2 linked regions of the Frankia casuarinae genome follow. The protein of the gene in region 2 interacts with the protein of the main gene of each other region in a pairwise test. Links are inferred from orthologs where the notes say so. Each region holds a gene or a part of one and is shown on either strand. Other genes may lie near its edges.

Evidence for each region. The genes of interacting proteins can lie anywhere in the genome.
Region 1: the proteins of recO (region 2) and recR interact in binary tests that used the Escherichia coli proteins (3 or more experiments, as listed by UniProt). The link is inferred for Frankia casuarinae from one-to-one orthologs.

What each region holds. Positions count from the first base shown.
Region 1 is NC_007777.1:306,406-311,039, forward strand. What follows is about bases 788-3,684. They hold recR (recombination mediator RecR), read right to left. Parts: upstream 2,588-3,684; coding sequence 1,988-2,587; downstream 788-1,987. Other genes in these bases: FRANCCI3_RS01330 (hypothetical protein), read left to right, coding at 1,272-1,880; FRANCCI3_RS01340 (YbaB/EbfC family nucleoid-associated protein), read right to left, coding at 2,603-3,079; FRANCCI3_RS01345 (DNA polymerase III subunit gamma and tau), read right to left, coding at 3,138-3,684. In the rest of the region: FRANCCI3_RS01320 (zinc-dependent alcohol dehydrogenase family protein), read left to right, coding at 1-67; FRANCCI3_RS01325 (hypothetical protein), read right to left, coding at 213-665; more of FRANCCI3_RS01345, read right to left, coding at 3,685-4,634. UniProt on the Escherichia coli protein: May play a role in DNA repair. It seems to be involved in an RecBC-independent recombinational process of DNA repair. It may act with RecF and RecO.
Region 2 is NC_007777.1:1,516,911-1,521,499, reverse strand. What follows is about bases 1,549-4,400. They hold recO (DNA repair protein RecO), read right to left. Parts: upstream 3,415-4,400; coding sequence 2,683-3,414; downstream 1,549-2,682. Other genes in these bases: era (GTPase Era), read right to left, coding at 3,618-4,400; FRANCCI3_RS06385 (isoprenyl transferase), read right to left, coding at 1,597-2,394; FRANCCI3_RS06390 (antibiotic biosynthesis monooxygenase), read right to left, coding at 1,549-1,573. Also shown: FRANCCI3_RS06395 (glycine--tRNA ligase), read right to left, coding at 1-751; more of FRANCCI3_RS06390, read right to left, coding at 1,025-1,548; more of era, read right to left, coding at 4,401-4,541; FRANCCI3_RS06370 (hypothetical protein), read right to left, coding at 4,543-4,589. UniProt on the Escherichia coli protein: Involved in DNA repair and RecF pathway recombination.

The sequences.
Region 1 (4,634 bases), 1.2 Mb from region 2 along the record:
GGCCGACCGGGCCCTCGCCGACCTCGCCGCCGACCGGGTCACCGGCGCGGCCGTGCTGCTGCCCTGACCGTTTTGCCTGTCCTGTCGGTGCCGGGCCTTCCTGCCGATGCCGGCCCTTCCGGATCTGGTTCGTAGATCCGGAAGGGCCCGGGATCCGGAAGGGCCCGGAGGTTTGGCGACCTTGCCGGGGGATGCGCGCTGAGCTTCCGCGTTCAGTCGCCGCGGGTCGCGAGTCGGCGCAGGAGCAGGGTGCCCGCGGTGGTCAGTACGGCGGCCGTCGCAATCTCGCGCGGCAGGCGGTGTCGGGCCTCGTTCTGGATCGCTTCGTGGAAACGGTCGAACCGGCTCGGCCAGGGACTCACCCCGACGAAGTACCGGCCCACCTTGTCGGTGTCCGGTAGGCAGGCACCGGTCATGCCGGCGAGGACGGCGAGTCGGCGCCCGGCGGGGGCGGACGCCGTCAACAAGGCCATGGCCGCGAGTCCCGCCACGCCGTCCTTGCGTGCGATCGGCAACCATTCCGGCTCGGTGTTCGGACCCGTTCCCCAGTGGGGCAACGCGTCCATGACCAGGTGTGAGACGAAGCCGGCGGCGAGGGCGGACACCGGGTGCCGGATCGCCATGCCCACGAAAGCGCCCGCCCCGACATGTGAACTGATGATCATGCTTCAGGACCTCCTGGTGGCAGACGGACGGCAGAGCGTTCGCCGGGTACCCCCTACCCTGACGTCCCGATTGGAGGATGCGTACCGCGGGGTGATGGTGGGGCCTTTCGGTGGTCACCATCAGTGGTCGCCCGGTGGTCTCCGTGTTTGGGGGCGCGGGTACCACCGCTCCCGGGATCGGATCCGGGTGTCCGATGCTCGCGCGAAGGTGCGCGCGGACGCCGTCCCACCTTTCTCTGGATGCTCTTGCTGCCGCCCGTCTCGATGCGTTCGTCGATGCTCCGGCCGATTCCCACGCCGACGCGCGAGCCGACGAATTCGTCGAATGCCCGCGCAGATGCTCGGGCGAATGCGCATCATGGGTAGATCGGCGCGCCTCGTAGCATCTGGGCGCGTAGCGGAGCGACTCGGCGGCAATCCATGGATGAAGGGCTGCTGTAGCGTGAAGGAGATAACTCAGAGTGATCAATTTTGAGGTTTGGGTGGCGTTGGTGCGGGAAGCTACCGGGATGTCCTCCGGTGAGGATGGCGGTTCGCCGGGCGGTCCGGGGCACCGCGGCGGCGTGGGTCCGGGGCACCGCGGCGCTGGAGACCTGAGCGGTGTGGATGGATAGGCGCGTCCGTGATCTACGCATGTGCCACCTACCAGCCGTCTGCGACCTGGCCACGCCGGTGCCGTCGGGGGTGGTCGTCTCCGTCGCGTGGCGGCTGGAAGGGGCCGGGCGGATCATCGGCGGCATGGTGCCCCGCGGCCATCCGGGGGCTGGCCCGCAGGGTAAACGGGTCCTGCACGGTGAGGGGATCTGGGCGGCCGAGATGTATCCGCGGGACCGGGAGATCGCGGCGGAGGCCGACCTCGTCGAGCCGGGTTCGGCGGCCCGGCCGGTCCGGCTGGTGGTGCACGGCTCCGACCGGGACATCATCGGCTATCTGGATCAGCCCTGCCTGCCGGCCACCCGACTCGCCCGGCTCACGACCGGGCTGCGCCGGGACGCCCGTCAGGTCAGGGTCCGGGCGGCCGGGCGGGTCTGGTGGCTACGGGCGACGAACGTCTTCGGAGTACAGGTCGTCCGGGATCCCGAGGTACGGATCTACCGCACCAGAGGATTACACGCCGTGTTCAGTGCCGAGGCCGACCACCTTGACGTCAGCGTGGTCCTGCTGGCCCTGGCCTCGATTCCCAGCTCGGCTTATGCCCCCATCCTGGGGTTCTAGCGGCTGCAGCGGCCCCGGCGGACCCGGTGGCGGACCGGCGGACCCGGTGGCGGACCGGTGGAGCCGGGTGGCTTCGGGGTGGGACCGGGTGACAGCAGGCCGGGGTGTCAGGCGCTGACGACGCGGCGTCCCTCGAAGGCGCGTCCCAGGGTCACTTCGTCCGCCCATTCGAGGTCACCGCCCATGGGCAGGCCGCTGGCGAGGCGGGTGACCTTCAGGCCCATCGGAGCGATCTGCCGGGCCAGGTAGGATGCGGTGACCTCACCCTCGGTATTCGGATCGGTGGCGAGGATCAGTTCGGTCACCGTGCCGTCCGCCAGGCGGGCGACGAGTTCCCGGATGTGCAGGTCGTCGGGACCGACACCGCCGATGGGATTGATCGCGCCCCCGAGCACGTGGTACCGCCCCCGGAACTCGCGGGTGCGTTCGATCGCCACGACGTCCTTGGGTTCCTCGACCACACAGATCGAGCTCGGATCGCGGCGGGGATCGGAGCAGATCCGACACAGTTCCGACTGCGCCACGTTGAAGCAACTCCGACAGAACTGGACCTTCTCCTTGACCTCGGTCAGGGCGGTGGCCAGCCTGCGGACGTCCACGGGGTCGGCGGCCAGCAGATGAAACGCGATCCGCTGGGCACTTTTGGGACCGATGCCGGGCAGCCGCCCGAGCTCGTCGATCAGATCCTGGACGATGCCCTCGTACACCGGTGCCGCCGGTTGTCAGCCGAGCCCGGGAAGGCCCGGGCCACCCGGAGGGGGGCCTCCGAGGCCGCCACCGGACAGCAGGCCACCGAGTCCACCGAGTCCACCGAGTCCACCGAGTCCGTCGGCGCCACCCGGACCTGCCGGGCCGCCCGCGCCGAGGCCACCGGTGATCGCGTCCATCCGGTCGGCGGCGAGCTTGTGGGCATTCGTGGTCGCGTCACGGACCGCCGCGAGGATCAGATCCGCGAGCGTCTCAGTGTCCTCGGGGTCGACCGCCTCGGGGCTGATCGTCAGATCGACCAGTTCCCCGCCGCCGTTGACGGTGGCGCGGACCAGGCCGCCGCCGGCCGTCCCGTCCACCCGGGCGGTGGCGAGGTCCTCCTGGGTGGCGAGGATCGCGGCCTGCATCTTCTGCGCCTGTTCGAAGAGCTGCCCCAGCGCCCCGCCCCCGGCGGAGGCCCCACTCCCGGCGCGGTTCTGTGGGTTAGACATGTCGATGAGCCTACGTCTCCTTCAACCGGACGAGATCTGTTCCTTCAGCCGGACGAGATCAGCCGGACGAGATCTGTTCGATGATCGTGGCACCCAGTCCGCTCCGTAGCAGGGACACGGCGGCCTCCTCGCCCCCGCGGGCCCCGCCGGGACCGGACGGGACGGCCTCGTCGTCGAGGGACGGCTCGTCCTCGCGCCGCGGACCCGGCTCGTCCCCGGCGGGAGGTGCGCTGGCAGCGGCGGCGACCCCGTTCGCCGGTCCGGGCGACGAGCCGTCCCGGCCCGTGGCGGACCAGGGCCTGTCGCCCTCGGGGCCGGGGCCGCCCTCGGGGCCGGGGCCCGGGCCGGTGGAACCGTGCCCGGCGCCGTGGGAGTCGCCGTGTTCGCGGGGGTCGCCGTGTTCGCGGGGGTCGCCGTGTTCGCGGGGGTCGCCGTAGCCGTCCGGGCCGCGGCCGGGGTCTGTCGTGCCGCCTTCGGTTCCGTCGGTGGAGCCGCCGTAGCCGTTCCCGGTGTCGGGGGACAACCCCGCCGGTCCGCGCATCTGGCCGGGCATGGCTCGGGGGGATCCCGGCGAGACGGCGCGGTTCTCGGCGCCGACGGGCGGATCCAGCCGCGGGCCCCAGGAGGGGCCGGAGGATTGTCCTGCCGGGCCGGCGGCCCGTGCCGGCGCCGGTGCTGGTGCCGGTGAGCGGGATGCTCCCGCCTGGCCGGTGGGCCCGGGGGCTCCGCCCGAGCCGGCGAACCCCGAGGCCTTGGAGGGACCGGGCGGGCCGGAGTAGCCACCGCCGCCCGGACCGGGACCCGCTGCGGGCCGCCCGCTGCCGCGACCAGATCCGCCCGCGGGAGCGACGGTGACCCGCCAGGTCCCGCCGAGTCTCTCCGCCAGTACCGTACAGAACAGCTCGGCGTTGTTCCCCTGCCCGAACATCCGGCCCATCGTCGGGGTGGCGAAGGCCAGCACGACCTCGTCGCCCCGAACGTCGGCAACGGTCGCGTGATCCTTCAGGATCGCATGCGTCTTCCGGCTGTGGCGGCCGGCGAGCGCGAGAAGCTCGTCCCACAGCATCCGCAGGCCGGCGGCGTCGATCCGCCCGGTCCCGGGCGTGCCGGCCGTGCCCGGAACACCTGCCGGGCCCGAGGGGCGATCACCCGACGTGAACGCGGGACCCGGCGAACCAGGCTGGGGGCCCGCCGCCGGTCGAGACACCGGTCCGGTCCGAGCGGATGCCCGGACTGCCAGCGGCATGGGCTCCGGGTCCGCGGCGGGCGGGTGGACCGGCGCGGGAGCCCGGCCGACCGGCAGCGGGGCCGGGGGGCCCGGCTCCGGTTCTTCCCCGCCGAGCACGGCCCGCCGTTCCAGCCGCTCCAACCGGGTGAGCAGCGCGGCCGGGTCGGTCGACGCCGTGGGCAGCAACGCACGGGCCATGATCAGTTCCAGTATCAGCCGTGGGCTCGCCGTCCCCCGCATCTCGACCAGGCCGTTGTGCAGGACGTCCGCCGTCCGGGACAGCTCGGCGGGGCCCATCCGGGTGGTCTGCGCCCGCATCCGGTCGAT
Region 2 (4,589 bases):
CCCGGGAGTCGAGGATGTTGAAGGCGTGCGAGCACTTCAGCACGTAGGAGTGCGCGGGGACGGGCAGCCGGGCGTCGATGAGCCGGCGGGCCTCGGCGGCGTAGTCGGCGTAGAGCCGGCGCACGGTGTCGATGTCGGCGTCGTCGAGGTAGTACCGGGACATCTCGTACTCGGCCTGGCCGAACACCTCGCCGTAGGAGATGCCGGGGGCGTAAGCGATCTCGCTGAAGTGGCGGACGCCCTGCAGGGCCATGAGGATGCGTTCCACGCCATAGGTGATCTCGACGCTGACGGTGTCGAGCGTCTGGCCACCGGCCTGCTGGAAGTAGGTGAACTGGGTGATCTCCAGGCCGTCGAGCCAGACCTCCCAGCCCAGCCCCCAGGCACCGAACGCGGGCGAGGCCCAGTTGTCCTCGACGAACCGGACATCGTGGGCGGCGGTGTCGATGCCGAGCGCCGCGAGGCTACCCAGGTAGAGCTCCTGGGGGTTACCCGGATCCGGTTTGAGGATGACCTGGAACTGGGTGTGGGTCTGCAGCCGGTTCGGGTTGTGGCCGTAGCGGGAGTCGTCGGGACGGACCGAAGGTTCGACGTACGCGACCCGCCACGGCTCCGGTCCGAGCACCCGCAGCACCGTGGCTGGGTTGAGCGTACCGGCGCCGACCTCGGTGTTGAACGGCTGTACGATCATGCAGCCGCGGTCGGTCCAGTAACGGGTCAGCGCCAGCAGCGCGTCCTGCATGGTCAACATCGAGCGAGCCTCGGCATTTCGCTGTCGCGGTCACGAGTGGTGCGGGACACCCCGGCTCCGGGGACCGGACACCGGTCCGCCGGCGACCGGTGTCCGAAGAGAGCGGTCAGGCGATCAGGGAGGGGACTGTCCACGGGACATCGACACTCCGAATCCATGATCCATAGATTCATGATCAATAGATCTGCAAATCATAGATCCACAATCCATAGATCGTAGATTCCATGATGCTGAGTCGAGGCTACCGGTACCCACCGACAATCCCGCGGTTGGTCACGGCCGGCCGGCGCCCGGCGCACCGACGGAGCGCGGCGGCTCGCCGGGGGCCGCGGTGTCGGCGTCCGGCGTACGGTCGGACCGATGGGTCCGCGCCGAGCCGCCCGGCCCGTCCACCGACACCAGCACCTCGAAGGTGCCAGGCCCGTCAACCGCGAAGACGAGCAGCGGCGTCAGCGCGTATCGCACCTCGAAGGCGGACAACGCGCGACGCCACGCGCCCGGCCCGTCCCACTCGGTGGTCATCAGCCACGAGCCGGGTTCGTCGAGCGCCTGGGCGATCCGCCCACCACGAAATCCCGGGGCCCGGGCGAGCGCGTCAAGCGCCGGACGTGCCGCCGCGGCGAACCCCGCCCCGCCCGGCACGGCGTCCCCCGGTACGGCGTCCCCGGGCACGGCGAAGGCGATCTGGGCGACGACCGGAGCACCGGCCGTCGGCGCCGCCCAGTCGGGCACGGTGGAAGCGTCGGGTCCGGTCGGAACGTCGGGTCCGGTCGGAACGTCGGGCACGGTCGGAACGTCGGGCACGGTCGGAACGTCGGGCACGGTCGGAACGTCGGGCACGGGCATCAGACGTGATGGGCGACGGTTCCGCCGTAGCGCCGGTCCCGTCGGGCGAAGTCCTCACAGGCGGACCACAGATCGCGCCGGTCGAAGTCCGGCCAGAGCGTCTCGACGAACGAGAACTCGGCATAGGCGGCCTGCCAGAGCAGGAAGTTGCTGAGCCTCTGCTCCCCGGAAGTCCGAATGACGAGGTCCAGATCGGGCATGTCGGGCTCGTCCAGGTAACGGCCGATGGTCGCCTCATCGATCCGATCGACGCGCAGCCGGCCCTCCCGCACGTCCCGGGCGATCGCCGCCGCGGCATCGGCGATCTCGGCCCGGCCGCCGTAGTTCACGCACATCACCAAGGTGAGCCGGTCGTTGTCACGGGTACGTTCCTCGGACGACTCCAGCCGCCTGATCACGTTCCCCCACAGCCGGGGACGACGACCCGCCCAGCGAACCCGCACACCGAGCGCGTGCATGTCCTCGATGCGCCGGCCGAACACCCCGTCGGTGAAGCGCATCAGGAACGCCACCTCGTCCGGTGACCGTTTCCAGTTCTCCGTGGAGAAAGCGAACACCGACAACCATCGGACCCCGAGCTCGATCGCGCCCTCGACGCAGTCGAACAGGGCGTCCTCGCCGGCCTCGTGTCCTTTTGTTCGCGCCAGCCCGCGCATCTTCGCCCACCGTCCGTTGCCGTCCATGACGATGCCCACATGCCGCGGGACGAGACGCGACGGCAGGACCGGAGGTCGCGCGCCGGAGGGATGGGGATGCGGATCGCGAAACCGCGTCTTCACACCATTACGCAGCGCCACCGCCTACCTCCCCGCACCCGTCCGGGGCGGCTTCACGCCGCAATCCGTCCTGCCGGTCCCAGCCATCACCACATCGTCCCCCCGTCGGCGCCGGGTCGCGCCGGACGCACCCACCGCCGCTTTCCGCCTCACCATGTCCGTCCTCGTCCTTCCGCCACGGCCCGTCCCACCGCCGTCCCGCTCTCATGGTCCCGTTCCCCGGCGGTCGCACCCAGGCCGCCCGGCCCGCCTCGCCGGGATGACCGTCCCGGCCCACACGCAAGACCTCCACCACGGCGCCCGGCCGCGTCACGCCCTCTCCAGATAAGGCAGTGCGCGAAGCCCGCGTTCGAGATGCCACTGGAGATAGGCGGCGGCGATGCCACCGGCCTCCCGCCGGGCGCGGGCGTCACTGACCAGTGCACCGTCCCAGTCACCGCGCAACAGATCCGCGAGCAGCCGCACCGCACCCGCGGACACCGACGCCGCACCGTGCGGGCGACATTGCGGGCACACTACGCCGCCGCCCGGCACGGACAACGACAGGTGCAGCCCGGGCCCACCGCAACGCGCGCAGTGGTCCAGGGCCATCCCATACCCGGACACCGCGAGCGCCCGCAACAGGAACGCGTCGAGGACGAGCGCGGGTGGGCGCTCGTCGCCGGCGAGCGTACGCAGACCACCCACGAGCAGGAGGAACAGCCGCAGGGCGGGCTGGCGTTCCTCGCTGGTCAACCGCTCGGCGGTCTCGAGCATCACCGCGGCCGCAGTGTACCTCGGGTAGTCAACGGCGATCGTGGCGCCGTAGGGAGAGATGATGTCCGCCTGGGTGACCGTGTCCAGCGCCCGGCCGGAATGCAGCAGCAGATCGACGTACGTGCCCGGCTCCAGCCGCGACCCGAACCGCGAGGACGTCTTGCGGACACCCTTGGCGACGGCCCGCACCCGACCGGTCCGACGGGTGAGCACGGTGATGATGCGGTCGGCCTCGGCGAGGGGGGCCGTGCGTAGGACGACACCTTCGTCGCGATACACCGGCACCCGCCCATGGTTGCACGGTCCCGAGTTCATGCGGTGAAGCGAGGTCGCCCGGCAGATGGCCGGTACCGGCCGGATGTTCTCCTGAGGAACCCGCAGGACATCCCGGTCCATAGCCGGGGGGTAGGTATGGCAGTACATTGCGGCATGGATGCGGCATGGATGCGGTGCTGACGGCGCCTCGGTGGGGCCGGCGGCGAGCCGGCTCAGAACCCCAGGCGACGCAGCTGGCGCGGATCGCGCTGCCAGTCCTTGGCGACCTTGACATGTAGATCGAGGAAGACCGGGGTACCGAGCAGCGCCTCGATCTGCGTGCGGGCGCGGGAACCGACCTCCTTGAGGCGGGATCCGCCGGTCCCGATGACGATCGCCTTCTGGCTGGGCCGCTCGACGAAGACGTTCACCCGGACGTCGAGGAGAGGACGCTGCGCCGGCCTGCCCTCCCGGGAGACCATCTCCTCCACCACGACGGCGAGCGAGTGCGGCAACTCGTCGCGGACCCCCTCCAACGCGGCCTCACGGACGAGTTCGGCGACCATCACCTGTTCCGGTTCGTCGGTCAGCTCCCCACCGGGGTACAGCGCGGGCCCGGCGGGCAGCCGGGCGACAAGCACGTCGGCAAGCACGGCGACCTGGTAGGAGCGCACCGCGCTGACTGGAACGATGTCACTGAACTCGCCGAGCCCGGCGATCTCGAGCAGGCGGGCGCCGATCCGATCGGGATCGGCGACCCGGTCTGTCTTGGTGAGGATGGCGACCACCGGGGTGCGCTTGGGCAGCCGGGACAGCTCCTCGGCGATGAAGCGGTCCCCCCGGCCGACCGGCTCGTCCGCGGGCATGCAGAAACCGACGACGTCGACCTCGGACAGCGTGGCCCGCACCACGTCATTGAGCCGCTGCCCGAGCAGCGTGCGCGGCCGGTGCAACCCCGGGGTGTCGACCAGGACGAGCTGGGCGTCGTCGCGGTGGACGATGCCGCGGATGGCGTGCCGAGTGGTCTGTGGTCGCCCGCTGGTGATGGCGACCTTCGTCCCTACCAGCGCGTTCGTCAGCGTCGACTTGCCGGCGTTGGGTCGTCCGACGAGGCAGGCGAAGCCGGCCCGGAACGGCACCGAGGTCGTTGTCGACACGCTAGGTGGTCACCCTGGTCCGGGCGACGCCGTCCGAGCCGGCGAGGA